4 regions of the Rhizobium sp. 01T444 genome follow, and region 1 is predicted to be linked to each of the others. Evidence: riboswitches for the same ligand, from Rfam matches in the RefSeq annotation. Region 1 holds a riboswitch; each other region holds the start of a gene.
What was found. Region 1 has a riboswitch for cobalamin ahead of AC1DTN_RS10075 (ABC transporter substrate-binding protein). Riboswitches for the same ligand answer to the same signal wherever they lie in the genome.

Region 1 (7,643 bases):
GACTGATATGCTGATGCCATTGACGATGATGGTATTGCCGGCGGCATAGGTGACCTTGTCGACTGATATGCTCATGCGCTTCTCCGCACGCGATAGAGGATGATGGCGAGGCCGGTGCGCCGAAAAGCGCGGTGACGACGCCGATCGGCAGGATCTGTTGGGGAATGATGATGCGCGAGACGATGTCGGCGCCGACCATGAAGATCGCTCCGCCAAGCGCAGTCGCCGGCAGCAGGCGGCCATGCGCGGGGCCGACGAGGAAGCGGGCGGCATGGGGAATGACGAGACCGACGAAGCCGATGGAACCGACCATGCTGACCACGCCTGCCGTCATCGCCGCTGTCACGCCGAGCAGGGTGAACTGCACGCGGCGCACGGCGATGCCGAGGGAGGCTGCGGCATCCGTGCCGAAGGCGAAGGCATCGAGCGCGCGCGCATGGGCAAGACAGACGACGAAGCCTGTCAGCGCGATCGGCACGGAGAGATAGACATCCGGCCAGCGCACGCCACTGAGCGACCCTAAGAGCCAGAAGAGTACGCCGCGCGCCTGTTCGGCATTGGCCGAGGTGGTGACGATATAGGAGGTCAGCGCGTTGAAGAGCTGCGAGCCCGCCACGCCGCAGAGAATGATGCGCTCGCTGGTGCCGCCCGCGCCCGCCGCCAGAATGCCGACCAGAAGAAAGGCGATGACGGCGCCGATGAAGGCGCCGCCGGAGAGGCCGAGCACGCCATAGCCGAGGCCTAAGATCATGACGCAGACGGCGCCGGTGGAGGCGCCGGCGGAAATGCCGAGCACATAAGGTTCGGCGAGCGGATTGCGCAGCAGGGCCTGCAGCACCACGCCGCAAAGCGCGAGCGACGCACCGGCGCTTGCCGCCACCAGCGCGCGGCTGAGGCGGTAATCCCAGACAATGCCCTGGTGGATGCGGCTGAGTTCGAATGCCGTGCCGAACAGGCGGTTGGAAACCGCCTTTGCCGTGGTGGCGAGCGGGATCGATATCTCGCCGATCGATACGGCGAGGCTGACCATCAGGCCGAGCAGGAGGAAGGCGGCGATGGTGAGCGCGGCAAGCGCCCACCATTTCCTCTGTGGCAAGGCAGCCTGGCTCACTGCGCCAGACCGGAGGCGGCGATGCCCTTTGCCAGGATTTCGATGCCGTCGATCGTGCGGATCGTCGGGTTCATCGACTGCGCGTCCATCATGATGAAGCGCTTGTTTTTGACGGCATCGAGCTCCCTTGTGACCGGATCGTTTTCCAGGAAATCCACCTTCACCTTGGGATCGTCGGCGGCATAGCGGCGGCGGTCCATGGTGGCGATGACGATGACGGCGGGATTGGCCTGCGCAATCGTTTCCCAGCCGACGAGGGGCCATTCCTCTTCAGTCGTCACGACGTTCTTTGCGCCGAGCGTCTTCAGGATATAGGCCGGCGCGCTGTTCTTGCCGGCGATGAAGGCATCGCCTTTCACCTCCTTGCTGGAGAACCAGAAGACGACGGGCAGGTTCTTGGCTGCCGCGCCTGAAACGGAGGCAACGGCCGCGGCCTCGCGCTTCTTCAGGTCGGCGATCAGTTTATCGCCCCGGTCCTTCACGTCGAAGATTTCGGAGAGTTCGGCGATTTCCTGATAGATCAGGTCCATCGTGAACAGCTCCTTGCGCACGCCGTCTCCGCCATCGGTGTTGATCTTGGCGACGCAATCGGCCGGCGCGATATAGGTGTTGATGCCGAGGTCTTTGAATTGCTCGCGCTTGCCGACGGAGCCTTGGGCGCCGACATGCCATTCGAATTCGGCAGCCACCAGATCGGGCTCGGCACCGACGACGGATTCGAAGCTCGGGTCGTTGTCGGCCAGGCGTCTGATCTTGCTGTTGGCCTCGGCATATTGCGGCAGGACCGGGCCGACCCAGACGGCCGTGCCGGCGATCTTGTCGGCAAGGCCGAGCGAGAGGAGCACTTCGGTCATGCCCTGGCCGATCGAAACGATCTTGGCCGGTGCCTTCTCGAAGGTGACTTGCTGGCCGCAATTGCTGAGGGTGAGGGGATATTGGGTGGCGGCGAAGGCGGGTGCTGCAAGGCCGGCCAGGCAAAGGCTGGCGAGCCCGAACGCAAGGGAAAAGCCTGGAATAATCTGGCGCATTGGAAACTCTCGATCGGAAGGAAAAGGGCCAGCAGACGCCGGCGCGCGCAGATGCGTGAGCCAAACGTGGAGGAGGGCTAGCGGCGGGTGGTCCAATCGGGACGGATCGCGTGCGGCAAGCGGCAGGAAATAAGGTCAATCATATCTGCTCCTTGTCCAGGCATCCCCGCCTGGCTGATTGGATTGCGATTGACGGCAGGTCTCCTGGCTCGCGGATGTCAGCCGGTCATCTGCCTTCCCGCGCTTGCGCGCAGTGGCACTTGGAGTGACCAGCTCGCCGGTGATGTCCTGGAATGAACGACGAGGCATTCATTCCGGATATAACCGGCAATCCGCTTACAGTTGCGGGGGCAGCCACGGTCTTGGTCCCTTTTGGGTCGTCCGCACCGTGTTCCCTATTAATCCCCTCGAAGTTCTCCTCGGGGAACCGTCTCCCCCGACTTAGGACGTCACCATGGGCAACGTCAAGCAGGGCCAGCGAGAAGTATTGTTTGCGGAGGGAAGGCTGTCGTTTCGCAAATCCGGAATGACAGAAATTTTACCTCATGCTAATGTAGAATCCGCTGATGGGTGGAGGAGCAACCATGAGTATTTTCGACGGTTTAGGCGGTGTTCTCTCTGATGTGCTTGCCGGCAGGCAGGTCGATTACGTCGCGGTTGCAACCAGAATATTCGACAATGCCGGAGGGCTGCAGGGCATCGTTTCCCAGCTCAATTCGGCGGGCCTCGGCGAGCAGGTCTCATCCTGGATCGGCACCGGCCACAATCTTCCCGTATCGGCGGAACAGATCCAGGCGGCCTTGTCGTCCGATCAGCTGCGCGATCTCGCCGCCAAGTTCGGCGTCAATGCCGATGATGTGTCCAAGCTGCTTGCCGAGCATCTGCCGAAAGCCGTCGATGCGGCAACGCCCAATGGAACCGTTTCATAGGCTTCAAAGACTTGGGGTCTCAAAGATTTGGGGCCTCAAAGACGTGCATGCCGTGAACTGCCCCCAACACGAGGATATCCCATGATTGCGAGATTGCTTGTGCCCGCTTCCGCCGGAGCGTTGATTGCCGCCGCCTTCTTCGTTTCTCCGGCCTCCGCGCTGACCATGAAGGAATGCAGCGCCAAATATCAGACGGCCAAGGCCGATGGTTCGGCCAAGGACATGAAGTGGAACGACTTCCGGGCGAAGTTCTGTGGCGCGGATGCGGCCGCCGAAGATGCTGCCGATGACAAGGCAGTGGCCGCAACGACGGACAAGGAGCCCGCAAAGCCGACGGTCAAGGCCCCCAAGGGCGTGACCATGCCGAAGGCGATCGACAAGAAATACGCCAGCGAAACGCCTGCCAAGGGCCGGCTGCATACCTGCGTCGACAGCTATCATGCCAACAAGGATGCCGGCACGCTCAACGATCTGAAATGGATCCAGAAGGGCGGCGGCTATTGGAGCCTTTGCAATACGGCATTGAAGGCCGGTAGCTGAGGTTTAGGCTGGCGAGGGCGGGGCGCATGGCTATTGCGCTCCTACCTCTGCCACATCCTCTCGATCCGTCAGGATGCGGTCGATCAGCCCCCATTCCAGGGCCTCTTCAGCCCTCATGAAGCGGTCCCGATCCATCGCCTGCTCGAACTCTTCATAGGATCGCCCGCAATGCTCGGCATAGAGGCTGGTCATGAGCTGCTTCGTCTTCCTGATTTCCTCGGCATGAATGAGCATATCGGACGCCTGGCCCTGGAAGCCGCCGAGGGGCTGGTGGATGAGGATGCTGGCATTCGGAAGGGCATATCGCTCTCCCGGCTGGCCGGCCATCAGCAGGAAGGAGCCCATCGAGCGGGCCGTTCCCATGCAGAGCGTGTGCACCGGCGCGCGGATGAAACGCATCGTGTCGTACATGGCAAAACCGCTGGTCACGACGCCGCCCGGCGAATTGATGTAGAGGTTGATCGGCTTCTTGGGATTTTCGGCCTCCAGGAACAGAAGCTGGGCGCAGACGAGAGCGGACACGCCGTCGTTGATCTCGCCGTTCAGAAAGATGATCCGCTCACGCAGCAGGCGGGAATAGATGTCGAAGGATCGCTCCCCTTGGGAGGATTGTTCTACGACCATGGGGACGAGTTGCATCGCTTCGCGCATCGGCGAACTCCAATCTTTCAGAATGATAAGCGGGAAGGCCTGCCGCGTCAGGCGGCGAGCATCATAGTCTGGCTGTTGCTGTTGGCGACCGATCTCGTGAGACGCTCGAAAGTGGCATCGGTCAGCTCGTGGACGATCCGCAGGCTGGTTCCGCCCGATGCATTCGGTGCGATCGCGAAGGTGACGATGCTTTCCAGGAAGGGCGGGCTGTCGTCGCGCAATCTGTAGCGAACCTCCTTTCCCGGTGTTTCGGAGAGCGATTGCGGATCGGCAAGCGCTTCCTTCGGCAGCCATCTCTCGCGAAAATCGGCGATGCTGATCGCACGCCAGACCTTTTCCGGCGGCGCATCCAGCTCGTATCTCTGTTCGAAGCCGGTTTGTTGCTTGGTCTGTATCTCGGTCTTCACCTCGTTCATTGGTCCATATCCTTCAGCAAGAGCTTGAGAGCATCGATGCGGGCTGGCCAGTAGGCGCGATATTTCGCCAGCCATTGGGCGATGAGGGTGAGCCCCTCGGGGTCGACCTCGTAATTCACGAAACGGCCCTCCTTCTGCTCGCGCACAAGCCGTGCCGAACGCAGCACGGCGAGATGCTGGGACATGGCCGGCTGGCTGATATCCATGCCCTGGCGAAGCGCGCTGGCATTCATGCGGCCGTTCGCCAGCTTCTCGAAGATCGTGCGGCGGGTCGGGTCGGCGAGCGCGCGAAAAATGTCGTGTTCCATCATGACAACACATAAGCATACACTTATGCGATTCGCAAGTGTGTCGTATGGGCAGGTCACTCCGCCCGGTGCAGCTTCTGCCGGGCTACTTCAAGAATCTCATCCGCCATCTCTTCATCGGTCACAATACGCGCCAGCGTCAGCGCGCCGACCAGCATGGCGAAGGCGGCCATTCCCTTGCGGCGGCTGGCCTTGGTACCGGCGGGGCCGGAGCTGAAGACGGAGAACATGTCCTCGATCACTTTGGTGGCCGCTTCTCGCGTCTCTGGGCCGGAGCGGGCGAGCTCGCTGCCGAGGGAGGAGATGGGGCAGGAGGGCACGGCCTTGCCGCCGGCCCGGGTGGCGTCGATATAGGCGTTGACGACATCGTCGAAGCTGGCCTCGTCGCGCACTTTGCGCATGCTTCCGGCGACCTGATCTCCCGCCTTTTCCAGCGCTTCGGCGACCAGATGATCCTTGCTTTCGAAGTGGCGGTAGAAGCCGCCCGGTGTCAGGCCGGCAGCGGCCATGATGTCGGCGACGCTTGCTTCAGCAATGCCCGAACGCCTGATCTCGTAGGCTGCGGTGGCGACGATGGTCTGGCGCGTCCTTGCCGCTTCCTCGTTTGATTTTCGCATTTCCGGTCTCCAGCACCTTGACAATTTAGATTGTATCCAACATCTAATTAGATGTCACTCGTAATCTAAATTTCAAGGGCGGGCGATTTGTAACGGGCGAGCCTTGCGGTTCGCTCCGGCGCAATCCTGCGCCCTTTTCACAACTGGAGAAGACCATGTCCAAGACCTATCTCGTGACCGGAGCCACAGGCAAAACCGGCAAGCATACGACCCGCATCCTCCTGGAAAAGGGCCATAAGGTGCGCGCGCTCGTGCATAAGGAAGATGCGCGTTCTCAAGCACTCGCTGCGGCAGGGGCGGAGGTCGTGGTCGGTGACCTCACCGATCATGATGCCGTCATCAGCGCGGTCGCGGGCGTGAATGCCGCCTATCTTTGCTATCCAATCCGCCCGGATCTCATCGATGTGACGGCCTATTTTGCCGATGCCGCACGGCGGGCAAAGCTGGAGCTCATAGTCAACATGTCGCAGATTTCGGCGCGCGAGGTGGCGAAAAGCCATGCTGCCCGCAACCATTGGGTCGCCGAGCGCGTGCTGGATTGGTCGGGTGTGCCGACCGCCCATATCCGCCCGACCTTCTTCTCCGAATGGCTGACATTCCCCTGGGTGAGCAACGTCATTGCCAGTGAGGGCGTGATCGAGCTGCCTTATGGCGAGGGAAGGCACGCGCCCGTTGCTGGCGAGGACCAGGCGCGGCTGATTGCGGCCATGCTGGAAAACCCGGCCGAACATGCCGGCAAGATCTATCCGCTGTTCGGTCCGGTGGAGCTCAGCGAGGCGGAGATCGCCGCAAGGATGAGCGAAGTGCTCGGCCGCAAGATCGGCTACCGGCCGGCGACTGCCGAAGCCTATACGGCGCGCCTGAAGAATTTCGGCCTTGACGATTTCATCATCCAGCACTTCCTGTGCATTGCCGAGGACTGCCGCAACGGCGTCTTTGCGGGCACCAACGACGTCATCGAGCAGTTCACGGGAACGCCGCCAATGACGGTGGAGGCTTTCGTCGAGGAAAACCGCGCCGCCTTCAAGACGGCCGCCTAAGCTCGGCCGCACACGATTGGCCACCTGCGCATCCATGCTCCAGCCTGGCCGAGATCTCGGCGCGTAGCGCCCTGATATCGGCTATGGATCATCGGGATATTCCAGCCCGACACTGATGCACAGAACAAGGTCTTCGCGTTGCCGTGTACTGACGCCCTGACCGGCACACGCAGCAAGGCTGTGTGTGCCGCCCCAGGAAACGCCAATGGCGCTTTCACTGCTCGAGGATGAGGGCAGGGTCCGTTCTCCAGGGATACGGAATTTTTCGACCGGCGCGATCCGTTTCCATTCCCCGTTTCGTCTTTGGTGTGTCCGCAACTGAAGGGAACAGCCATGTCTGACGAAACCATCACTCTGATCAATCTGCTCAAAGTCGAACCGTCGAAGCAGGACGCGCTGATGGCGCTTCTGAAACAGAACATCGACACGGTGGTCCGCACGCTTGCAGGCTGGAAGACGACCCGGCTGATCGCGGCAAAGGATGGGGCGAGCGTCGTCATCTACTCCGAATGGGAGAGTGCCGCGGCCGTCGAGGCGATGCGCAGCGATCCGCGCATGACAGCCTATCTTCCCAAAATCCTCGAGCTGGCGAGCCTAGAGTCGATCGTGGGCTCGGTGGTGTTGAGCGAAGGCCGGTGAGTGCTGCGCGCAAGCACGCGTACCGGGCAAGAAACAATCAGCAAAAGGAGAACTGCAATGGCACGGATGGTCGTGATCTACCGTAGACCTGAAGATATTGATGCCTTCAACCGGCACTATTTCGAAACCCACATTCCTCTGGCCAAGAAGCTTCCAGGGCTCCGGAAATATGAGATCAGCCACGGTCCGATCGTATCGCCTGTCGGGGGCTCCGATATCTATCTCATCGGGACGCTGTATTTCGACGATATCGAGGCGATGGGAAAGGCGTTCACAAGCCCGGAAGGACAGGCGGCACGGGTGGATCGCCTGATTTTTGCACCCGATGCGTCGGGCGTTCAAATGTTCCTGTTCGAGAACAGGG
Region 2 (7,643 bases), on a different contig from region 1:
GCGATGACAGCCTGCACGTCAGCTGCCTCATAGTTCGGCCGTTTGCCGCCACGCAGGATGATGTGGCAGTCCTCGTTGCCGCGCGTGGAGGCAATCGCTGCCTGTCCATCCTTGGTGACAGCCGGGAAATGGTGCGGCTGGGAGGCCGCCATGATTGCATCGAGTGCGATGCGCGCGCTGCCATCCGTGCCATTCTTGAAGCCGATCGGGCAGGAGAGACCCGAGGCGAGCTGGCGGTGGATCTGGCTTTCGGTCGTGCGCGCGCCGATGGCGCCGTAGCTCACGAGATCGGCAATATATTGCGGCGTGATCGTATCGAGGAATTCGCAACCGGCCGGCAGGCCCATGGCGTTGATGTCGAGCAGCAGGCGCCGCGCGAGGCGCAGGCCTTCCTCGATACGGTAGCTGCCATCGAGATGCGGGTCGTTCATCAGGCCCTTCCAGCCGACGGTGGTGCGGGGCTTTTCGAAATAGACGCGCATGACGATTTCGAGATCGCCGGAGAGACGTCGTCGCTGCTCCATGAGGCGGCCGGCATATTCGCGGGCGGCTGCCGGATCGTGGATCGAGCAGGGGCCGATGATGACGAGCTGGCGGTCGTCCTGACCGGTCAGGATATTGTGGATCGTGTCGCGCGTGCTGGTTACTGTCTTGGTAACAGCGGCGTCACGCGGGATTTCCGAAAGGATATCGGCAGGCTTGGTCAGCGGGGTGATCTCGACGATGCGCAGATCATCAATAGTGTCAGTCACGGTATGCTCTCCTGTTTGGTCATACCGTGGCGGAACAAAAAAGCCGCCAGGTTGACTAGCGGCTGTTCGGGTTGTCGTCGCGTTAGTTTCGGTTACGCACAGACCCGCATCCGCTGGAAGCAGCGGTACGAATAAAATCGCGATGCGTAAACGGACGAAATCGACATGCGGCTTATGTAGCCATGCCGATTGGAATTGTCACGTAGAATCTGTGAGGAAAAACGACAAATCCGTGAAGTTTTCAGCGGCTCTCCGCTATTGCCTGTCCCTGGGCCTCTTCCGGTTCTGCCGCCGCGGCATGTCTGTTCTTGTGGCGGCGTGTCGTCAGCTCCTCGCCGGCATTGGCGGGCAGGCGCAGGAAAGTGATGCAGGCAAGTGCTGATATCGCCGCCACGATGAAGAAGGCGATATGAAAATCCGAGACCAAAAGCTTGCCGCCGTGGAAGCTCGAGGAGATTTCCAGGATCGTACCGGCTACCGCAACGCCCATGGCCATGGAGATGCGCTGCGCCACCGCGTTGATGGCAGTCGCCTGGCTGCTGTCGGCCTCGTCCACATCGCCGAAGGCCATAGCGTTGACGCCCGAAAAGGCCATGGAGCGGAGGAGGCCGCCGACAAGAAGACAGCCCATGATGACATACATCGGCGTTTCGGCAGTGAAGAAGCCATTCACGCCGAGGAAGATTGCCGCGAGGAAGGTCGTCAGCGCGATGACGTTGCGGAAGCCGAAGGCGTTATAGGTGCGGGTGGCTGCAAATTTCGAGCCCATGGAGCCAAGAGCGCTGATGAAGGTGATCGAGCCTGACTGCAGCGGCGTCAGGCCGAAGCCGAGCTGCAGCATCAGCGGCATGAGGAAGGGCAGCGCGCCGAGGCCCATGCGGAAATTCGAGGCGCCGAGGATCGCCGCCCGGAACATCGGGTAGCGGAACATCTTGGGGTCGAGCAGCGGATGCGAGGTGCGCCTGGCATGCACGAAATAGAGAATGCCGGAGAGGACGCCGACGGCCACAGTGACATAGCCGTAGATGACGGGAACGGCGGGCAGGCTGATGACCGAGAGGCCGAACACGAAACCGGCAAAGCCGATACCCGACAGGAAGAAGCCCGGAAAATCCATCGGCTTCGGGCTTCGCGGCTCGACGGCCGGCAGGAAACGGGTGACGAGGACGATGCCGATAATGCCGATCGGCACATTGATCCAGAAGATCCAGTGCCAGCTGAGATAGGTCGTCAGGAAGCCGCCGATCGGCGGGCCCATGATCGGGCCGATCAGCGCCGGAATGGTCAGCCATGCCATGGCATTCACCAACTGGTGACGTGGCGTGCCGCGCACCAGGAGCAATCGCCCGACCGGCGTCATCATCGAGCCGCCGGCACCCTGGATGAGGCGGGAAATGACGAAGGCGGCGATGGAATTGGAGAATGCGCAGGCGACCGAGCCAACCATGAAAACGAAGATCGCGAGCCGAAAGATGTTGCGTGCACCGAAGCGATCCGACATCCAGCCGCTGATCGGAATGAAGATTGCGAGCGCCACGAGGTAGCTCGTTACCGCAAGTTTCAGCGCGATCGGCGAAGTGCCTATATCGGCAGCAATCGCCGGCAGGCTGGTGGCGATCACGGTCGAATCCATCTGTTCCATGAACAGGGCGACCGCAAGGATCATTGGTGTTAGGCGGGACACGGGCAACCGGAAGGCAATGAGAGGGGATTCGGCGCCAGCGGCGTCGGGTCTCGTTCTAGGCCAGCATTTTCAGCCTGTCCACGAAATGAATGTCGCATGCAGCTTGCCGCCATGCCGTTTCCGCGCCATAGATCACCCGTCAGGTGCCCGCTTTCACAAGCGGGAGAATCGGGAATCCGGTGCAAGACCGGAACGTGCCCAACGCTGTAAGGCCGACGCTTGCCGCATAGAATGCCACTGGCCGCAAGGCCGGGAAGGCGGCGGTCAAGCGGATGACGCCAAGTCAGAAGACCGGCCTGGCAAGATAGACCCAACCCGCGCGGACGGCGGGCGGTTGCGTTGTTGGGGATTTGACGATGCGACCCATTGATGATGCCGTTTGCCCGGCATCCAGCTTTTCTGCGGCCGAACGCGAGGCCGTCTATCACGCGATCATGACGCGGCGTGACGTGCGCAGCCAGTTCCTGCCCGATCCCTTGCCGGATGATCTCGTGACGCGGCTTTTGACCGCCGCGCATCACGCGCCCTCGGTCGGCTTCATGCAGCCGTGGAATTTCATTCTGGTGAAGAGCGTCGAGGTGAGGGCGCGGGTACGCGATGCCTTCCTCAAGGCGAATGAGGAAGCGGCCCGCATGTTCGACGGCAAGCGGCAGGAGCAATACCGTTCGCTGAAGCTCGAAGGCATCGTCCAGGCGCCGCTCGGCATCTGCGTGACCTGCGATCCAACCCGCAGCGGCAGCGTGGTGCTGGGGCGCACACATAATCCGCGCATGGACAGCTATTCCACCGTCTGCGCCATCCAGAACCTGTGGCTTGCGGCACGAGCCGAAGGGGTGGGCATCGGCTGGGTCAGCATTTTTCGCGAGGGTGACCTGAAGGAGATCCTCGGCATTCCCAATCATATCGAGGTGGTAGCCTGGCTCTGCGCCGGCTTCGTCGACCGGCTCTATGATAAGCCGGAACTGGCGGTCAAAGGCTGGCGGCAGCGGATGGCGCTGGAAGAGCTGGTTTTCCATGATGGCTGGGGGCAGGTGGAAAGCGAGGCCGCGCCGGTCTGAGCCGGCGCGGGTGTGCATCATTCTGCCGGCTGGGTGCCGCAATCCTTGGCGCAGGCCGGCGTCTTCCGATGGGCAAAGACGAGGAAGCTTGCGGCGGCCAGAAGCCAGACGCCGATCGCGCCATAGAGCATGACGCCGCCGAAGCCTGCGACGAGCGCATCATGCACCGTCCCGGCGGGAATGTCTGGCAGGGAGGCAATGTTGCCGGCGGAGATCCGTTCGGCGAGCAGGCGCAGGTCGCCGGCATCCGTCGAGGTTGGCAAGGTGCTCTTGAGGTGGGAGAGCACGCCGCTGAACAGGATGAAGCCCATGACGGCGATGTTGATGGCGAGCGAGATCATCCGGGCGCTCATGTCGATGCCGGAGGCCATGCCGGCGCGATCGCTGGAGACGGCACCTGTCGTCGTATTGGTGACCGGGGTGTTGGTGAAGCCAAGCCCGATGCCGGCAAGCAGCGCGCCGGGCAGCATCGTCAGCCAGCTTGGCGCGGTGGCAGCACTGCCTGACTTCATCAGCAGGAAGCCGAGCCCGATGGTGAAAAGGCCGCCGGGAATGATGATGCCCGGCCGATAGCGCAGCATAAGCCGTTCGGCGAGCGGCGGTACGACGAGCGTCGGCAGCGTATAGGCAAGCAGCGCCACACCCGCGGCCACACTGCCATAACCGAGACCGGCTTCATACCAGATCGGCAGATAGATCATGAAAGGCCAGAAGCTGATATTCATGGCAGCCGAGCCGATGATGGCGCCCGAGAAGGCGCGAATGCCGAAGACCGAGGCATCGAACATCGGTCGCGGGTTCAGCCTCTCGGCAAAGATGAAGGCGACGAGGCTTGCCGCGGAAAGTCCGATGATGCCAAGCGCGGCAGGGCTGGCAAAGCCGAGAGCCGGACCCTGGGTGATGAAGAAAGCGAGGCAGAAGACCGCCAGCGAAAGAGTGGCGATGCCGGCCATATCGAGCCGTCCTGCAGCGGGGTCCCGCGATTCCTCAACGCCCGTTACGGCAAGGGCCACCGTCACGGCTGCCAGCACGGCATGGATGAGGAAGACCCATTGCCAGCCGGCGGCTGCTACGATCGCAACGCCTATGATCGGGCCAAAGCCGAGGCCGATCCCGAAGATGATGCCCCACCAGCCGAAGGCCATGCTGCGGGCTCTGCCCTCCGGGAATTGATGGGAGAGGACAGCCACCTGGCAGATCAGCATCACGCCGCCGCTCATGCCCTGCAGAAAGCGAGCAACGATCAGCAGCGAAACATCCTGAGCGAGGCCGGCAATCAGCGAGGTGAGGCCAAAGGCGGCAATGCCGATGAGGAAGACGCGCTTGCGGCCGTAGCGATCGGCCAATGTGCCTGCCGCCATCAGCACCGTCGTCACGGCGATCGTATAGGCATTCATGATCCATTGCAGCGCGCTGAAATCGGCATGCAGCACCTTTTCCAGCGTCGGCAGGATTGCCGGTACGCTCGATATTTCAAGGCCGAACATCAGTGAGGAGAGGCAGGCCGCCATCAGGGCGACGATGCCTCTGATACGTGAGGATGGAGGGGAGGCAGAGGTCATGCTTTGGCCTTTCGACGTTGAGACTTACAAGGGTGACATCCCTTGTCGTCCATTTGCGTCAGCATAAGCAGAGCTTGATCATTACAGAATTGGATGATTGACTATTTCAGACACAACAATTTCGGATAGATCCAATGACCATGCTCGATGTCGATTCCGTTCAGGCTTTCGTGACGATCGCCGAGAACAAGAGCTTCACCCGCGCCGCCAATGAGCTCGGCAGCACGCAAGGGGCGATTAGCGTCAAGCTCAAACGGCTGGAGGAGCGGCTCGGCCATCGGCTGATCGAACGCACGCCGCGGCTGGTGCGGCTTTCGGCACAGGGGGCGGTATTTCTTGATGCCGCACGGGAATTCCTCGCTGCCCATGACCGGGCGATCGCGGCACTTTCCTCGTCGCGCCGTCATTTCAGGCTGGGCATTGCGGCCCATGTCGCCGGCCCGGAAGTGCCGACGCTGCTTGCGCGCCTCAATGCCCATGATCCGGGGCTGACGATCGAGGTGCGGCTCGACAATTCCTGCGAGTTGCTCGCCGCCTTCGATCGCGGCGACCTAGATGCGGCGATCGTCCGTCGGGATGAGGACCGGCGCGATGGCGAGGTTCTGGCACCAGAGCATTTCGGCTGGTTTGCAACGCCGCAATTCGAATATCGCCGCGGTGAACCGCTGCGTCTTGCAGCACTGTCGCCCAACTGCAAGGTGCGGGATGTCTGCACCCGGGCGCTCGATGCGGCCGGTATTCCCTGGGCGGAAGTCTTCCTCGGCGGAGGCTCTTCGGCTGTGACAGCAGCCGTTTCAGCCGGGCTTGCCGTCTCGACCTTCTCCCATCGTCTGGCGCCTGTCGGCACGATCGAGGTCAGCGAGCGCTTCGGCCTGCCGGCGCTGCCATCCTCCGAGGTCGTGCTGCATTCGACACTGACGGATGCCAAGTCGCGTGCGGCGCTGCGCACACTGGCGGCAGCCTTCCGGGAGCATCGCTCGTCAAACTGAAGACGCGATTTCGACTGCCGATATCGTGGTTATTGCTGTTGTTGGGGCTGCGGGCCTGATGTCGCCGGATTGGTGAGATCGATCTTGCCCTGATCGCCAGCCAGGAATTGCGGGCCAACCTGGCGCACCTTGTTGCTGGCGGGGTCGTAGGGACGATCCGGCACCTGCGCCTGCGGGGCGGGCGGGGCGCTCACAGCCTTCGGTGCGTCTGTATGGATCGTGGTGATCGAACCCTTCGGCTCAGGCGCCGGCGCATAGGCTGCCTGGCTCTTGCGCATTTCCTCGTAATAGGCGGTCAGATTGCAGGAGCAGGCGGATTTTTCGCCGGGTGCGCGGGTCTTGTAGGCGAAGGCATTCTTCATCGCGCCATAGGGGGTGCCCGTTGCCGTCGAGATCATGTTCGAGGCTTCGGCGCTGGAGATGTCGCGGTAATAGAGCTCCGTCTCCACACCAGGGCACATCTTGGCGCAGGTCGCGGCATCGCGGCCGAAATCGACCGAGGTTGCATTATTGCTGATCGGGAAGAAGCCACCGTCGCAGGTGCGTACGCAGATGGTGCTGACGGGCGAGAGCATTTCCGCCCGCGGCAGGCCGTAACGCTCGCCGCCGCCAAGCGGAATGAAGGTGTCGCCGCGCATGGCCTGCTCCTCGATGGAAGGAGCCGGGGCATATGCATCGCCTTGCGCAGGTTCGCTAAAGCTGTCGCTGTTGCAGCCATTGTCTTCGAGTGCGGCCATCAGCCCCTCGCGGGCCGGATCGGCACCACCCTGGCGCAACTCGTTGCGGCGGTCCTGCAGGTAGCGGATATTGTCCACCATCTTGGCTTCGGACTGCTCAAGCTCCTCACAGAAGCCGGCATTTTCGCCGCCGACGACGACCATGCTGCCCGACGTGCAGCCGTAGCGGCGCAGATCGCCGCGCACCTTGCGCAATTCCAGGTTCTGTTCGGCAAGCGCGCCCGCATATTGGCGCATCTCGGCACCATTCGTGCCGATCGATTGCGGCAGATCGGCAAGACGCCCGCGCAGATCCTCGCAGATCGCATTGGTCTCAGCGGCTGCCGGAACCGCAAATGCCAGAAAGAAGAGGAGAGACAGGTTTCGGCGCTTCACGACGTCGTCCCGGAATGAGAAAGTATCTATCGGTCAATTGCGGCTTCAACCGACCGCGCTTTGTCTTAACGTATTTCCCTTAATAAGCTCGAAGTAATTCCTAGCGCATTTTTGCGATCTTATCCAGCAAGCCCTATGCTCCCACTCCCATCTCTCCCGCAGCTACGCGGGAGCCCGCTGATATCTAAACGGCTGATATGACAGGAATTTCCGACGAGATTCGTTCTCTCTCAACGACACCGGTAAAACCGGAACCCCGACACGGCCTTCACGTTTTCGTGGACGGTTGTTATGAGCCCGGTACGCGGCAGGGCGGGTGGGCCTTCGTCGCCTACCGCGATGGCGTGGAAATCGCGTCCGGTTTCGGCGGCGTAGAAAATTCCGCCAACAATGCGATGGAACTGACTGCAGTGCTCGAGGCGGCAATCTGGATCAGCCGCACAGCAGAGGGCGTGGCAGCGGTCATCTGGTGCGATTCCGTCTATG
Region 3 (7,643 bases), on a different contig from region 1:
GTCCGAACGGGTAATCCAGCAACTGTTGGCCGAAGCCGGCAAGACCGGCATTTCCAGCGACATCGTCGATGTGAAGGCGAGCGGTGCCGAAGCTGCCTCCGATACAGCGAATGTGCAGTCTCCGGAAACCTATGTTGGTTATTCCCGCTCGCAGAATTTCGTCGATGACAAGGGCATGGTCAACGATGCTGCTCATGATTATGTCGCCGCAACGCCCAAGCTCAATGAGTGGGGTCTCACCGGCAACTGGACGGTCGGCCCTGAACAGGCAACGCTGAACGGCGCCGATGGCAGCATCTACTACCGCTTCCATGCCCGCGACCTGCACCTGGTTCTCGGACCTGGTGCGGATGGCAAGCCGGTGCGCTTCAAGGTGACGGTCGACGGCAAGGCGCCGGGCGACGGGCATGGCGTGGATACGGATGCCGACGGCAATGGCATGGTGACGGGACAGCGGCTCTACCAGCTGGTGCGTGAAGCCGGGCCGGTCGGCGACCACACGTTCGAGATCCACTTCCTCGATCCCCGCGTGCAGGCTTTCGCCTTCACATTTGGCTGAGCCAGTCCTCTATCCCTTTCGCCGCGGCTTGTCCCGTGGCGAAACAGGCCGTCAGCAGATAGCCGCCCGTCGGCGCCTCCCAATCCAGCATCTCTCCGGCTGCAAAAGTGCCGGGGAGATATTTCAGCATGTAGCTCTCGTCGATTTCGCTGAAGGCGATGCCGCCGGCAGAGGATATGACCTCGGCGATGGGGCGTGGGCGCAGCAATGGAACAGGCAGGGCCTTGATGGCGGCGGCGAGTTTTTGAGGATCGTTGCGATCGGTCTCCGGCATGAGCTCGCGCAGAAGTGCTGCCTTTACGCCGTCGAGGCCGGCGGCCTTGCGCAGGCGGTTGGAGAAACTTGTCTTGGTATCCTGCCGGGCGAGATCACGAGACAGGCGTTCGAGCGTGCGGCCGGGAGCAAGGTCGATCGAGAGGGTTGCCTTGCCATGCTGCAGCAGGTCGTCACGCAAAGCGGCCGAGTGGGCATAGACGAGGCTGCCTTCGATGCCGTGTTTACTAATGACGAATTCGCCTGGAAATGTCCCGGCGCCTGATGTTGCCGTCACCGATTTCAGCGGCTCTCCGGCGAAGCGATCACGGAAGAGTTCACTCCAGGGGACATCGAAACCGCAATTGGCGGGGCGAAACGGCGCGATCGCTATGCCGCGTTCGGAGAGTAGCGGCACCCAACCTGCATCCGAGCCGAGACGCGGATAGCTGGCACCGCCGAGTGCGAGCAGTGTGGCGTCGCAGGATATGGTCTTGCAGCCGTCGGGCGTTTCGAAAACATGGCCGCCTTCTGCAAAGTCGATCCATCGGTGGCGGGTGAAGAAGCTGACGCCGCGGGCTTCCAGACGGGCGAGCCAGGCGCGCAGCAACGGCGAGGCCTTCATGACATTGGGAAAGACCCGGCCGGAGGAACCGACGAAGGTTTCGGTGCCGAGGTCTGCCGCCCAGGCGCGGATATCGGCCGGGGTGAAGGCGTCGAGGGCGGCGCGTAGATGGGGATTGGCACCGCCAAAGCGGGTAGCGAAGCGCTCGTAGTCTTCGGAATGGGTGATGTTGAGGCCGGACTTGCCGGCGAGCAAGAACTTGCGGGCAAAGGTCGGCATCGCATCATAGATGGAAACGGCATGGCCGCTTGCCGACAATACTTCGGCTGCCGAAAGGCCGGCCGGGCCGCCGCCGATGACTGCGATCGTCTTCTGGTTCATAGCGCCTTCTTGGCGCGGGCGGTCGGCGAGCGCAAGTCTCAGTGATGCGGATGCACGCACTTGCCGTGGTCGGCGAGCACCTCGATGACCCGGCACTGATCGACGCGGCCATGGCCGCAGCCCTCGACCATCTGCTCCAGTTCCGCCTTCAGGGCATTGAGGCTGCGGATGCGCTGTTCGACGTCGATCAGGCGGGCCTTGGCGATGGCATCGGCGGATGCGCAGGACTGGTGAGGGTCGTCCTGCAGCTGCAGCAATGTGCGGATTGCATCGATCTCGAAGCCGAGTTCGCGGGCGTGGCGGATGAAGGCGAGGCGGTTGAGGTCTGATGGTTCGTAGGAGCGCTGATTGCCCTCGCTGCGGCTTGGAGCAGACAACAAGCCGATGCCCTCATAATAGCGGATCGTCGGCACCTTGACGCCGCTCTGGCGGGCGGCTTCACCGATGGTGATCTTTTTCATGATTTTCCTCTTGCACCTCTAGTCGCTAGAGGATGTAGGAACGATACTGCTTACTAGCAAGGATCGAAATCATGAGCGAAGCAGCACAGGCACGGTACCGGGTTGGCGGAATGGATTGCGCCGCCTGCGCAACGAAAATCGATACCGCCGTCAGACGCGTGCCCGGCGTCGAAGACGTCTCCGTGTCGGTGACAGCAGGCACGATGACGGTGCGCCACGATGGCAGCAGCGATCTCAAAGCGATCGAGAAGAGGGTGACCGGCCTCGGCTATTCGGTTGCTCCGCTCACCGGCAAGGCTCCTGCTCGCGAGAGCAAGACCGGTCATGACCATGCGCATCACGACCACGATCATGGGCACGACCATGACCACGATCACGATGGGCATGAGCACAATGGCCACGACCGTGACGATCATGACCACGAAGGCCATGATCACAATCATGCTGGCCATGATCACGATCATTCCGGCCACGATCATGCGCATGGCACGGAAGAAATCGAAGGCCTGCATGGCCATGATCATGGACCGATGACCGGCCCCTGGTGGCAGAGCAAAAAAGGCCGGTTGACGATCCTTTCCGGCCTCGCACTCGTTGCCGCCTACGTGCTCGGCCATCTGGTGCCGTCGATTGCCCCCTATGCTTTCATCATTGCCATGCTGGTCGGGCTGGTGCCGATTGCCCGCCGCGCGGTCATGGCCGCCCTTTCCGGCACGCCCTTTTCGATCGAAATGCTGATGACGATCGCCGCGGTCGGCGCCGTCATCATCAATGCCGGCGAAGAGGCGGCGACAGTCGTCTTCCTGTTCCTCGTCGGCGAGCTTCTGGAAGGGGTGGCTGCCGGCAAGGCGCGCGCCAGCATCCAGTCGCTGACGACGCTGGTGCCTAAGAATGCGCTGCTTGAGACGGGCGGCGAGGTGAAGGAAGTGCCAGCTGAGACGCTTTCCGTCGGCTCCGTCATTCTCGTGCGTCCGGGAGACCGGATTTCCGCCGACGGCACCATTGTTTCCGGCGAAAGTGCCATCGATGAGGCGCCGGTGACGGGTGAAAGCACTCCGATTCGCAAGGGCGCAGGCGAGACGGTCTTCGCCGGCACGGTCAATGGCGATGCCGCATTGCGTGTGCGTGTTACGGCCGCTGCCGAGGACAATACGATTGCCCGCGTCGTCAAGCTGGTGGAGGAAGCCCAGGAATCGAAGGCGCCGACGGAGCGCTTCATCGATCGCTTTTCCCGCTATTATACGCCTGGTGTCGTCGTCGTGGCGGCTCTGGTCGCCGTTTTGCCGCCGTTGCTGATGGGCGGGGCATGGGGCGAATGGGTCTACAAGGGTCTCGCYATCCTGCTGATCGGCTGCCCCTGCGCGCTGGTCATTTCCACACCGGCGGCGATTGCCGCGTCGCTTTCGGCGGGCGCGCGCCGCGGTCTGCTGATGAAGGGTGGGGCGGTTCTGGAATCGCTTGGGAAGGTGACGGCCGTTGCCTTCGATAAAACCGGTACGCTGACCGAAGGCAAACCGCAGGTTACCGATATCCTTGCCTATGGACGCACAGAGGCGGAGGTGCTTTCGCGCGCTGCCGTTCTGGAGCAAGGCTCCAGCCATCCGCTGGCGCTGGCAATTCTCAATCGCGCCAAGGCTGATGGAGTACCCGTGCCGCCGGCTTTCGAAGTCGAAGCGCTCCCCGGCAAGGGCATGACCGGCAAGGTAGGTGGGGAGACGCTCGATCTCCTGTCGCCGCCGGCTGCGCGCGAGCGCGGGGCGCTGAATGCGGAACAGGACGAAAAGGTCGCGGTGCTGAACGGCGCGGGCAAAAGCGTCTCGGTGCTGCTCGTCAATGGTGTCGCCGCCGGTCTCATTGCCATGCGCGACGAACCTCGTGAAGACGCAAAGAGCGGGCTTGCGACGCTGAAGGCAGCTGGCGTGCGCGCCATCATGCTGACCGGCGACAACAAGCGCACGGCGGCAGCCGTTGCCGGCGATCTCGGCATCGACTGGCGCGGCGAACTCCTGCCGCAGGACAAGCAGCGCATTGTTGGCGAACTGAAGAAGGAAGGTCTGTTCGTCGCCAAGGTGGGTGACGGCATTAATGACGCGCCGGCACTTGCCGCTGCCGATGTCGGCATCGCCATGGGCGGCGGCACCGACGTGGCGCTGGAGACGGCGGATGCGGCTGTGCTGCATGGGCGTGTCGGCGACGTGGCCCGGATGATCGACCTTTCGAAGCGGACGATGCGCAATATCTTTCAGAACATCACCATCGCGCTCGGGCTGAAGGCCGTGTTCCTGGTTACCACCATCATCGGCATCACCGGCCTGTGGCCGGCGATCCTCGCCGATACGGGTGCGACCGTGCTGGTGACGATGAATGCACTTCGGCTTCTTCAGATAAAGACATAAAGATTTCTTTATATCATATTGACGTTGCGATGCGGCGGGTGCATGCTTGCCGCATCGTTGGTTCTTGGGATCTGTTGATCCCAAGCTAAGAGGGAATTCGGTGCGGCCATCGCCAAGACCGAAGCTGCCCCCGCAACTGTAAGCGGATAGACACCGTCCTTCGACGTCACTGGGAAGACGCCCGGGAAGACTGGACGATGTCGATGACCCGCAAGCCAGGAGACCTGCCGCGATAGATAACGTCCACGGGCGGGGTGTCCCGGTGTGCCGCTTGCGCGAGACGGCATTCCCATGGCCGTATCTCGTCGATGCGTTGCGCCGCAGCCTTGCCCATAACCTTCGGGGTAAGGAAAATGACTATCAAGACTGCAAATCTCGGCTTTCCCAGGATCGGAAAGCATCGCGAACTCAAATTCGCACTGGAGAGCTACTGGGCCGGCAAATCCGATGCCGGCGCGCTTCTCGATGTCGCGAAGCGGCTGCGGGCGGAAAACTGGCTCCTGCAGAAGCAGAAGGGGATCGACGTCATCCCCTCGAACGATTTCTCGCTTTACGACCATGTGCTCGACACGGCGGTCATGGTCGGCGCCATTCCCGCCGCCTATGGCTGGAAGGGCGGGCAAGTTTCTCTCGACACCTATTTCGCGATGGCGCGCGGCTCCACCGGCGAAGAGGCGCATGTCGATTGCGGCCATCAGCACCATCACGGGCATGGCGCGCCGGCGCTGGAAATGACGAAATGGTTCGACACGAACTACCACTACATGGTGCCGGAACTCGGCCCCGATCAGACCTTTGCCCTGACGGCGAACAAGCCACTTGATGCCTTCGTCGAGGCCAAGACACTTGGCATCCACACCCGGCCGGTCATCCTCGGTCCGGTTACCTTCCTGAAACTCGCCAAGGGAAGCGAAGAAGGTTTTGCGCCGATTGACCTGCTTGCACGCTTGTTGCCTGTTTATACAAAAGTACTGGCAGAACTTCGTGCAGCCGGTGTCGACTGGGTGCAGATCGACGAACCTTGCTTCGTGCTCGATCTTTCACAGGAAGAGCAGGCAGCACTGCAGCATACCTATCGTGCGCTGCATGAATTGGTGCCCGACCTGAAGATCATGGTCGCCACCTATTTCGGCGCGATCGGCGACAATCTGCCGACGGCGCTCTCGCTCCCGGTTGCCGGCCTGCATGTCGATCTCGTTCGCGCTCCACAGCAGATCGATGCCCTTTTCAAGGCACCCAGCGATCTGACATTTTCGCTTGGCGTCATCGACGGGCGCAATATCTGGAAGGCAGACCTTGCGGCGATCCGGGAGAGGATCGAGCCGCTTGTCCAGCACTTTGGTGCGGACCGGCTACAGATCGCGCCGTCCTGCTCGCTGCTGCACGTGCCGATCGATCTGGAACTGGAGAGCGGGCTGGATGGTGAGCTGAAATCATGGCTCGCCTTCGCTGCCCAGAAGCTTGAGGAGATCGCAGCGCTCGGCGATGCCGGCAAGGCCTCCCAGGTGATTGCGGCAGCCTCGCAGGCCGTTGCATCGCGCGCCGCATCTACGCGCGTACATGATCTGAAGGTCAGACAGCGGGTTGCCGCGATCGACGAGGCGATGAAGACACGCAGCAGCGATTTTGCCGAGCGGACCGGACTGCAGGAGCGTAAGCTTCGCCTGCCGCTGTTCCCGACGACGACGATCGGCTCCTTCCCGCAGACATCAGATGTTCGAAAGTCCCGCTCCGCTTTCACCAAGGGCACGATCAGCGAGGCGGATTATGATGCCTTTCTGAAAAAGGAGACCGAAGCGGCGATCCGCTGGCAGGAGGAAATCGGCCTCGACGTGCTTGTCCACGGCGAATTCGAACGCAATGACATGGTGCAGTATTTCGGTGAGCAGCTTTCCGGCTTCGCCTTCACTCAACATGCCTGGGTGCAGAGCTATGGCTCCCGTTACGTCCGACCGCCTGTTATCTTCGGGGACGTCTCCCGGCCGAAGCCGATGACAGTCGAGTGGTGGCGCTATGCGCAGTCGCTGACGGAGAAGCCCGTGAAGGGCATGCTGACCGGGCCGGTGACGATCCTCAACTGGTCCTTCGTGCGCGACGATCTCTCTCGCGCCGACGTCAGCCGGCAGATCGCGCTGGCGATCCGCGACGAGGTGCTCGATCTCGAAAGGGCCGGTGCGGCAATGATCCAGATCGACGAGGCGGCGCTGCGCGAGGGCCTGCCGCTGCGCAAGGCCGACTGGAAGACCTATCTCGACTGGGCCGTCGAGAGTTTCCGCCTATGCGCCTCCGGCGTGGCGGACGAAACGCAGATCCATACGCATATGTGCTATTCGGAGTTCAACCAGATCATCGATGCCATCGCGGCGATGGATGCCGATGTGATCTCCATCGAGACGTCACGTTCGAAGATGGAACTGCTGGAGGCCTTCCGTAGCTACAAATATCCGAACGAGATCGGCCCCGGCGTCTACGACATCCATTCGCCGCGCGTTCCTGATGTCGAGGAGATGACGGAGCTCCTGACGCTGGCGCGCGAGCGTCTGACGGACGGGCAGCTCTGGATCAATCCGGATTGCGGATTGAAGACGCGCAGGTGGGAAGAGGTTCGCCCGGCGCTCGTCAACATGGTCGCTGCCGCCCGAATATTACGACATGCCGCATCGACGATTCGGGCCTGAACCTGGAGTCGAAAATCAGAGAGCCGGCTATAGGCCGGCTCTCTTCATTGGGGCCTTCTCCACAGCCTACTTTCTTTAAGCATTCGTTAACCACGTTTTTCACAGGAATGTAGCAATTTCAAACATGCCGTAACGCGACGCACAAACCATCCGTTGACGCCAACTCCGATTCGAGTACTATATCTAGTGTTCACGGTTCCTTCGATTCGCTAGGGATCGCAGGCTAAGACGGGAATACGGTGCGGTTTGCCATGATGGCAAAACAAGGCCGGAGCTGCCCCCGCAACTGTAAGCGGCGAGCAACTGTCCGATTTCAGGTCACTGAGGCATGACGCTTTGGGAAGGCTGGGG
Region 4 (7,643 bases), 150 kb from region 1:
AAATGTCGGCGCCCGCGGCAGGCTTGATTTCACCGTGATCGGCAGGGCCGTCAACGAGGCCTCGCGGCTCGAGAAACTCTGCGGCGAACTCGGCCAGCCCCTTCTGATGTCGGAAAGCTTCGCGGCTGGCTGCGGTGTCGCCTGCGAACATCTGGGATCGTTCGAATTGCGCGGCGTTTCGAGGAGGGCGGACGTGTTCAAGCTCGCGGCACCGACTACGGCAGTAGCCTGAAATCGGCATCGATTTTCAGAAAGTCTGTTGCGTAGCTCTAATGGCGGCGTGTTTCTGACTTCAGCGGCAAATGTCTCAGATCTCGCCTGAGACCTCACGACGGCGGCGGTCGAGTTCTTCGCTGTAGCGGCGCAGCGTGTGGCTTTCGCTGAGCTGGCCGATCACCTTGCGCTCGATGAGGTTGTTGACGACGGCGAGCGCTTCGCTTTCGGTCTTGTCGAAGATCGCGGCCGCCTGTTTGGCGTTCATCTGCGGCTGCAGGAAATCGTTTTTGTAGCGGATGAAATCGGTCAGCTGCTGGGCTTCGTCCTGCGCGCTGGTGGGGTTGGCGTAGATTTCCGGCACGAGCACGAGACCGGCATATTTGTCGCCCTCATCGACGAGGATGACGCGCTGCGTCGAGCCGATGGGGAAGGCCTCCTTGAACTCGTCCATCGTTATTCCAAGTTTTGCGGTCTTCACGTCTGATCGCATCAGCTTGTCCACGGTCAGGTTGCGGATCCAGCCGACATCATGGGCGCTACGGATGCTCTCGCCGCGCAGGTGAAAGCGCCATGTGGCGAAGGAGTAGCCGAAGGTGGTGCGCACCACGAGCGAGGAGGTAATGACGGCGGCGAGCACCAGAACGGTGATCGGAAAGTCGCCGGTAATCTCCAGCGCCAGGAAGGTCATGGTCAGCGGCCCGCCGATGACGGCGACGGCGAGCGAGCTCATGCCGACCACGGCATAGATCACGGGTGTCAGTGTCGCATCGGCGAAATAGGGGGCGGAATAGGCAAAGAGCTTGCCGAGCAGGGCACCCATGAAGAGCGAGGCGAAGAACAGGCCGCCCCTGAAGCCGGAGCCGATCGAAATGGCTGATGCCACCGACTTCAGAAGGAAGAGGCCAATCAGCGCGGGAATGGTGATCTCATGGGAGAGGTTGAGATGCAGCGCGCCGTGACCGGCGGCGAGGACCTGCGGCGAGGCCAGCGCCAGCAGGCCGACGACCAGGCCGCCGAGCGCCGGGCGGAAGGGTAGCGCGATGGAGCTTTTGCGCGCCAGTTCCTCGACGAAGGAGACGCCCTGCATGATGAGGATGCCGATGCCTGCGCAGAAGGCGCCGAGGGCGATCGCCGGCACGTAATCGGCGGGCTGGACAGCGCCGAAGCTGCCGACATCGATGATGAAATCGCTGCCGGAGAGTAGCCGGGCGACCAGTGTAGCGACGAGGGCCGCGACGACAACAGGCGTCAGCGAGACGATGGTGTAGGTGCCGATGATCAGCTCGAAGGCATAGAAGGCGCCCGTCAGCGGTGCATTGAAGGCGGCGGCGATGGCGCCGGCCGCGCCGCAGCCGACGAGGACGCGCATGTCGGAGCGGCGCAGCTGCAGCTTCAGGCCGAATTTCGAGGCGATGCCGGCTGCAAGCTGCGTATAGCCGGCCTCCAGACCGACGGATGCGCCGAAGCCGTTGGACACGAGGTTCTGGATGGCGACGAGGATGCTGTCCGTCAGCGACAGGCGGCCGCCATGCAAGGCATTGGCCTCGATCGGGTCGACCATCGGCTTCTTGCGCCATCTGGCGAGAATGAAGATCAACAGGCCGAGCAGCATGCCGCCGGCAACCGGGGCCGTCATCAGCAGGAACTTGCTGTCGATCTGCGAGGCGCTGAGCCTCGTCGTGCCGTCTATGCCGAAGATCAGCCTGTGCATCTCTTCCGAGACATAGCTCATGGCGGTGACCGCAAGCCCCGAGGCGATACCGACGAGCGCGCCGGCAAAGACCATGCCCATTTCGCTGTGGCGGATAAGCGCGCGCAGGCGTCCCGGATCAAAGACGGTGCCGAGAGGGCCGAGGCGGCGAATATCCATTCGGGAGAGCATCATGGGGAAACTAGGCGGCAGGAGTGGGGGTCAAGGGCGGAGCCGGCATCCGCATGAGCGGCAATTGCGGCAAAATACCGACTGCGCCGTAAAGTTTTTGTGACGTAAACCTTTGATTGAAGACGATAATATCGGTAGTGTAAGTCGAGATGATCTCTGTGTGCACCCAGTGCGCCGATTGACATGCCCGGGGCGGAAGCCTAACCATGAATTGACATAATGGATGGTTCCGGATCGGCCTTACGCCTTCCGGATGAAAAGGGAATGTGACGGGGCGGACCCAAGCCGGGCGCCTTCATCACAGCCGACCCCGCGACTGTAGAGCAGTCAGGGTCTTCCGTCCGGTATTTTAGCCGTTGCGCTGACAGCCTCGCATTCTGCAGGCGGGCAAGGCGGTATAAGTGCCGGAAAAGCCACTGGAGTGCATCGTGATCAGCCGGGGCAGGACGCCTCTATTTCTACGAATCGTCCGCCTTTTCACGAGAAGCAGCCGGGAAGGCGAGGCGGATCCGCTGGCACGATCAGGGGCGACCGGAAACGGTCTGCCCCTGTCGCGGCCGCTAACTGCGAGCCAGGAGACCTGCCATCCGTGCCGGGCATAATGCCCATACTGGGCCGTTTGCCCGCTGCCAGCACGGAGGTTGTCTTGGCTGAAGGATTTGATTCAGCGCTGCCTCTGGTGGTGCATGTGAAAGGTGTCGGTTCGGTACCTCCTGATGGGATGCGTCTGGCGCCTGTTGGTGGACGTTACCCGGCGCGCACTTTCCTCTCCTCCCTCATTCCTGTGCTTGTCACAGGAATCCAGCCACGGCGCGTCCGCGCAGTGAATGAATCTACGCCGTCGTTGATTGAGTCTCTTGTGCCCAAGGACTTGGGCACGCTGGATCCCTGTGACAAGCACAGGGATGAGGGAAGTGGGTGGAGCCGCGCCTTCGCTCCAAGGGCGGCCGTGGCATGACCAAGAGCCTTCTCAACGCCACCTTCATCCTCGGCGGCGCCCGCTCCGGCAAATCCCGCTTCGCCGAAAACCTCGTGACCACAAGCGGCCTCGACCGCCACTACATCGCCACAGGCCGCGCCTGGGATGACGAAATGCAGGCGCGTATCGACCAGCACAAGGCCGACCGCGGCCCCTCCTGGACCACCCATGAGGAACCGCTCGACCTTACCGAGCGCCTTGCGGCAATCGACGGCGAGGGCAGGGCTGTTCTCGTTGATTGCCTGACGCTGTGGCTCACCAATCTGATGATGGAGGGGCGCGATATCGCCGCCCAGTCCGCCGCCCTTGCCGCCTGTCTACCGCAAGCAAAGGCGCGGCTCGTCATCGTTTCCAATGAAGTCGGCCTCGGCATCGTGCCTGAGAACCGCATGGCGCGGGATTTTCGCGACCATGCCGGCCGGCTGCACCAGATGATCGCGGCTGTGGCCGACGACGTGTATTTTATCGCGGCAGGTCTGCCGCTGAAGATGAAGGGTTAGATCCATGCAGCAGAAAATTCCCGCAACCGTCATCACCGGCTTTCTCGGTGCGGGCAAGACGACAATGATCCGCAACCTGCTCACAAATGCCGGCGGCAAGAAGATTGCGCTCATCATCAACGAGTTCGGCGATCTCGGCGTTGATGGCGATGTGCTGAAGGGCTGCGGGGCGGAGAATTGCACCGAGGACGATATTATCGAGCTCACCAATGGCTGCATCTGCTGCACGGTCGCCGACGATTTCATTCCGACCATGACCAAGCTTCTGGAGCGCGAGCAGCGCCCGGACCATATCGTCATCGAAACTTCAGGCCTTGCCTTGCCACAGCCGCTGGTCGCCGCCTTCAACTGGCCGGACATCAGAAGCGAAGTCACCGTTGACGGCGTGATCACCGTGGTCGACAGCGCCGCTGTTGCCGCAGGTCGTTTTGCCGATGACCATGATGCTGTCGATGCACGCCGCGTCGAGGATGAATCGCTCGATCATGAAAGCCCGATCGAGGAGCTTTTCGAAGATCAGCTGACCTGCGCCGACCTCATAGTGCTCAACAAGACCGATCTCATTGATGCCGACGGCCTCGGTCGCGTGAAGAGCGAAGTCGCCTCGCGCATCGCCCGCAAGCCTGTGATGATCGAGGCCAGGAATGGCGACGTGCCGGCAAGCGTGCTGCTCGGCCTCGGCATCGGCACGGAAGACGATATCGTCAACCGCAAGTCCCATCACGAGCTGGAGCATGAGGACGGCACGCCGCACGATCACGACGAATTCGACAGTTTCGTCGTCGAGCTCGGCGCTATCGCCGATACATCAGGTTTCGTCGAGAAGCTGAAGGGCATTATCGCCGAGCATGATGTGCTGCGCCTCAAGGGCTTCATCGATGTCTCGGGCAAGCCGATGCGCCTGCAGCTGCAGGCCGTGGGTGCCCGCATCGATCAGTATTTCGACCGCGCCTGGACGCCGGGCGAAGCACGCAGCACGCGCCTCGTCGTCATCGGCCTGCATGAGATGGATCAGGACGCGGTGCGCAAGGCGATCGAAGCGCTCGCTTAGGGAATAATCGATGCATCTGCTTCTCGCCCAACAGGGAACAATCAGCGACGGGGACGAGGCCATCGACCTCGGCCAGTCGCCGGGCGATATCCTGTTCCTCTCGGCCGCCGACACCGAGCTTGCGGCAATCGCTGCGGCTCATTCCGGCGGGGCGAGCGGGCATACGCTCAGGCTTGCGAGCCTGATGAGCCTGAAGCATCCGATGTCGGTCGATACCTACGTCCAGCGCACGGCGAGACATGCGAAGCTGATCATCGTGCGGGCGCTGGGTGGGGCGAGCTACTTTCACTATGCGCTCGAGGCGCTGCATGCGGTTGCCGCTCGTAATGGGACGCTGATTGCGGTGCTGCCGGGCGATGCGCGGCCGGATGCGGGGCTGACGCCGTTTTCCAATGTGTCGCTTGAGGATCTGAATGCGCTGTGGGCGTATCTGATCGAAGGCGGCGACGCCAATGCGCGGGGCTTTCTTGCCTATGCCTCGGCGATGCTTTCGGGGGCGGAGAAGCCGGCGCCAGCCGCGCCGCTGATGAAGGCGGGGATCTGGTGGCCGGGGCGAGGGCTTGTCGGGGTTGAGGAGTGGCGGCGGCTTGCCAAAGCCGAAGTTCGAGTCCGGCAGGGAACGCCAGCTACTGTCGCCATCGCCTTCTACCGCGCCCTCGTGCAGAGCGGCGAAACCAAACCCGTCGAAGCCTTGATCGAAGCCCTCCAGCAGCAAGGCCTGCGCCCGTTGCCGGTCTTCGCCTACAGCCTCAAGGATCCCGTCTCCAAGGGCATTCTCGAATCCATCTTCGCCGAACTGAAGCCCGAGGTCGTCATCAACACGACAGGCTTTGCCGTCTCCGCACCCGGCGCCGGTCGCGAGCCGACGGTGCTGGAGGCCAACGACGCGATCGTGCTGCAGGCAATCTTCTCCGCTTCGTCACGGGAGGCCTGGGCCGCTTCGTCGCAGGGATTGTCGGCGCGTGATCTCGGCATGAATGTCGCGCTGCCGGAGGTGGATGGCAGGGTGCTGTCGCGTGCCGTCTCCTTCAAATCAGCCGCGCGTTATGACGTTGCTGTCGAGGCCAACATCGTTTCCAGCGAGCCGGATGAGGCGCGCATGAACTATGTGGCATCGCTTGCCGCCAACTGGGCGCGGCTGCGGCAGATGCCGTTGGAGAGCAGGCGAGTTGCGCTCGTCATGGCGAACTATCCGAACCGTGACGGACGGCTCGGCAATGGCGTCGGCCTCGATACGCCAGCAGGCACCATCGAGGTAATGCGAGCGATGGAGAAGGCCGGTTATCCGGTCGCCGATATCCCTGCCGATGGTGATGCGCTGATACGGCACCTGATGGCGGGGCCGACCAATTCCGGCTTCGATGGCAAGGTCGTGCGCGAGCAGCTTTCCCTGAGTCGATACAAGGATTTCCTGGGATCTCTTCCCGTTCAGATTCAGGATGAAGTCAGCACGCGCTGGGGTGCGCCGGAGGCCGATCCCTATGTCCGCGATGGCGCTTTTGCGCTGCCTTTCGCCCGGTTCGGCAACTTGCTGATCGGTATCCAGCCGGCACGCGGTTATAATATCGATCCGAAGGAAAGTTATCACTCGCCCGATCTCGTGCCGCCGCACGGCTATCTCGCCTTCTATGCTTTCCTGCGCGAGGAATTCGGCGCGCAGGCCGTGATCCACATGGGCAAGCACGGCAATCTGGAATGGCTGCCGGGCAAGGCACTGGCGCTATCGGAGACCTGCTACCCGGAGGCGATCCTCGGGCCGCTGCCGCATCTCTATCCCTTCATCGTCAACGATCCCGGCGAGGGTACGCAGGCCAAGCGCCGCACTGCCGCTGTCATCATCGACCATCTGACGCCACCGCTGACACGAGCCGAAAGTTATGGGCCGCTCAAGGATCTGGAAGCGCTGGTCGACGAATATTACGAGGCATCGGGCGGCGATCCGCGCCGTATCCGCCTGCTCAGCCGGCAGATCCTCGATCTCGTTGCTGATATCGGGCTTGATCGGGATGCGGGGATTGCGAAGGGCGAAAGCGAAGGCGAGGCGCTGAAGAAGCTCGACGCCTATCTCTGCGATCTCAAGGAAATGCAGATCCGTGACGGGCTGCATGTGTTTGGCGTGTCGCCTGAAGGGCGGTTGCTGACGGATCTCACTGTGGCGCTGGCGCGGGTGCCGCGCGGGCTAGGTGAGGGTGGAGATGCGAGCCTGCAGCGGGCGATTGCTGGGGATGCTGGGTTGGGCGCTGTGCCTGTAACACCCCCCTCTGTCCTGCCGGACATCTCCCCCACAAGGGGGGAGATCGAATCGGGGCAACCATCTCCCCAAACAACAGATGTAGCGCGACAGTCTGGCGTCTTGCCGATCTCCCCCCTTGTGGGGGAGATGTCCGGCAGGACAGAGGGGGGTACCCCCATATTCGACCCTCTCGACTGCGACATGGCCGCCTCTTGGACCGGCCCAAGACCGCCAATCCTCGCCGACCTAATCGACGCCCCCTGGCGCACGAACGGCGACACCGTCGAACGCCTCGAGTTGCTCGCAGCCAAGCTTGTCTCCGGCGAAATCACCTGCCCAGCCCTCTGGTCCCAAACCAGAAGCGTGCTCGATGAAATCGAAGCGCGTCTCAAACCCTCGATTCTCGCCTGCGGCCCGGCCGAGATCGCCAGTCTGCTGCGCGGCCTCGACGGCCGTTTCGTGCCGCCTGGCCCATCCGGCGCGCCGACACGCGGGCGGCCGGATGTGCTGCCGACGGGGCGGAATTTCTATTCGGTGGACAGTCGCGCTGTGCCGACGCCCGCCGCCTACGAACTCGGCAAGAAATCCGCGGAACTGCTGATCCGCCGCTATGTGCAGGATCACGGCGAATGGCCCGTCTCCTTCGGGCTGACGGCCTGGGGCACGTCCAATATGCGCACTGGCGGTGACGATATCGCCCAGGCCTTGGCGCTGATCGGCGTCAAGCCGGTCTGGGACATGGCGTCCCGTCGCGTCACCGGCTACGAGATCATCCCGCCGGC

Region 2: it holds a riboswitch for cobalamin, as region 1 does, so the genes downstream of both, bluB (5,6-dimethylbenzimidazole synthase) here and AC1DTN_RS10075 (ABC transporter substrate-binding protein) in region 1, are expected to answer to the same signal.
Region 3: it holds a riboswitch for cobalamin, as region 1 does, so the genes downstream of both, metE (5-methyltetrahydropteroyltriglutamate--homocysteine S-methyltransferase) here and AC1DTN_RS10075 (ABC transporter substrate-binding protein) in region 1, are expected to answer to the same signal.
Region 4: it holds a riboswitch for cobalamin, as region 1 does, so the genes downstream of both, cobU (bifunctional adenosylcobinamide kinase/adenosylcobinamide-phosphate guanylyltransferase) here and AC1DTN_RS10075 (ABC transporter substrate-binding protein) in region 1, are expected to answer to the same signal.

What each region holds. Positions count from the first base shown of each region.
Region 1 covers NZ_JBFTPD010000005.1:8,445-16,087, reverse strand. The annotation lists gene AC1DTN_RS10085 (ABC transporter ATP-binding protein) at 1-75, opposite strand, end outside; partial or broken gene AC1DTN_RS10080 (FecCD family ABC transporter permease) at 72-1,111, opposite strand; gene AC1DTN_RS10075 (ABC transporter substrate-binding protein) at 1,108-2,139, opposite strand; cobalamin riboswitch at 2,317-2,586, opposite strand; gene AC1DTN_RS10070 (YidB family protein) at 2,724-3,068, shown strand; gene AC1DTN_RS10065 (hypothetical protein) at 3,150-3,608, shown strand; gene AC1DTN_RS10060 (ATP-dependent Clp protease proteolytic subunit) at 3,639-4,259, opposite strand; gene AC1DTN_RS10055 (SRPBCC family protein) at 4,307-4,675, opposite strand; gene AC1DTN_RS10050 (ArsR/SmtB family transcription factor) at 4,672-4,986, opposite strand; gene AC1DTN_RS10045 (TetR/AcrR family transcriptional regulator) at 5,040-5,600, opposite strand; gene AC1DTN_RS10040 (NmrA family NAD(P)-binding protein) at 5,756-6,640, shown strand; gene AC1DTN_RS10035 (putative quinol monooxygenase) at 6,974-7,279, shown strand; gene AC1DTN_RS10030 (EthD family reductase) at 7,337-7,643, shown strand, end outside.
Region 2 covers NZ_JBFTPD010000013.1:13,729-21,371, forward strand. The annotation lists gene AC1DTN_RS18240 (3-deoxy-7-phosphoheptulonate synthase) at 1-752, opposite strand, end outside; gene AC1DTN_RS18245 (DHA2 family efflux MFS transporter permease subunit) at 994-2,418, opposite strand; cobalamin riboswitch at 2,561-2,750, shown strand; gene bluB (5,6-dimethylbenzimidazole synthase) at 2,793-3,494, shown strand; gene AC1DTN_RS18255 (MFS transporter) at 3,512-5,056, opposite strand; gene AC1DTN_RS18260 (LysR family transcriptional regulator) at 5,191-6,045, shown strand; gene AC1DTN_RS18265 (DUF2865 domain-containing protein) at 6,075-7,157, opposite strand; gene AC1DTN_RS18270 (ribonuclease H family protein) at 7,355-7,643, shown strand, end outside.
Region 3 covers NZ_JBFTPD010000003.1:284,962-292,604, reverse strand. The annotation lists gene AC1DTN_RS06905 (cytochrome c biogenesis protein DipZ) at 1-559, shown strand, start outside; gene AC1DTN_RS06900 (TIGR03862 family flavoprotein) at 546-1,757, opposite strand; gene AC1DTN_RS06895 (MerR family transcriptional regulator) at 1,796-2,218, opposite strand; gene AC1DTN_RS06890 (heavy metal translocating P-type ATPase) at 2,290-4,614, shown strand; cobalamin riboswitch at 4,655-4,860, shown strand; gene metE (5-methyltetrahydropteroyltriglutamate--homocysteine S-methyltransferase) at 4,968-7,292, shown strand; cobalamin riboswitch at 7,469-7,643, shown strand, end outside.
Region 4 covers NZ_JBFTPD010000005.1:154,778-162,420, reverse strand. The annotation lists partial or broken gene AC1DTN_RS10845 (adenylate/guanylate cyclase domain-containing protein) at 1-232, shown strand, start outside; gene AC1DTN_RS10840 (chloride channel protein) at 308-2,098, opposite strand; cobalamin riboswitch at 2,306-2,700, shown strand; gene cobU (bifunctional adenosylcobinamide kinase/adenosylcobinamide-phosphate guanylyltransferase) at 3,053-3,577, shown strand; gene cobW (cobalamin biosynthesis protein CobW) at 3,582-4,628, shown strand; gene cobN (cobaltochelatase subunit CobN) at 4,639-7,643, shown strand, end outside.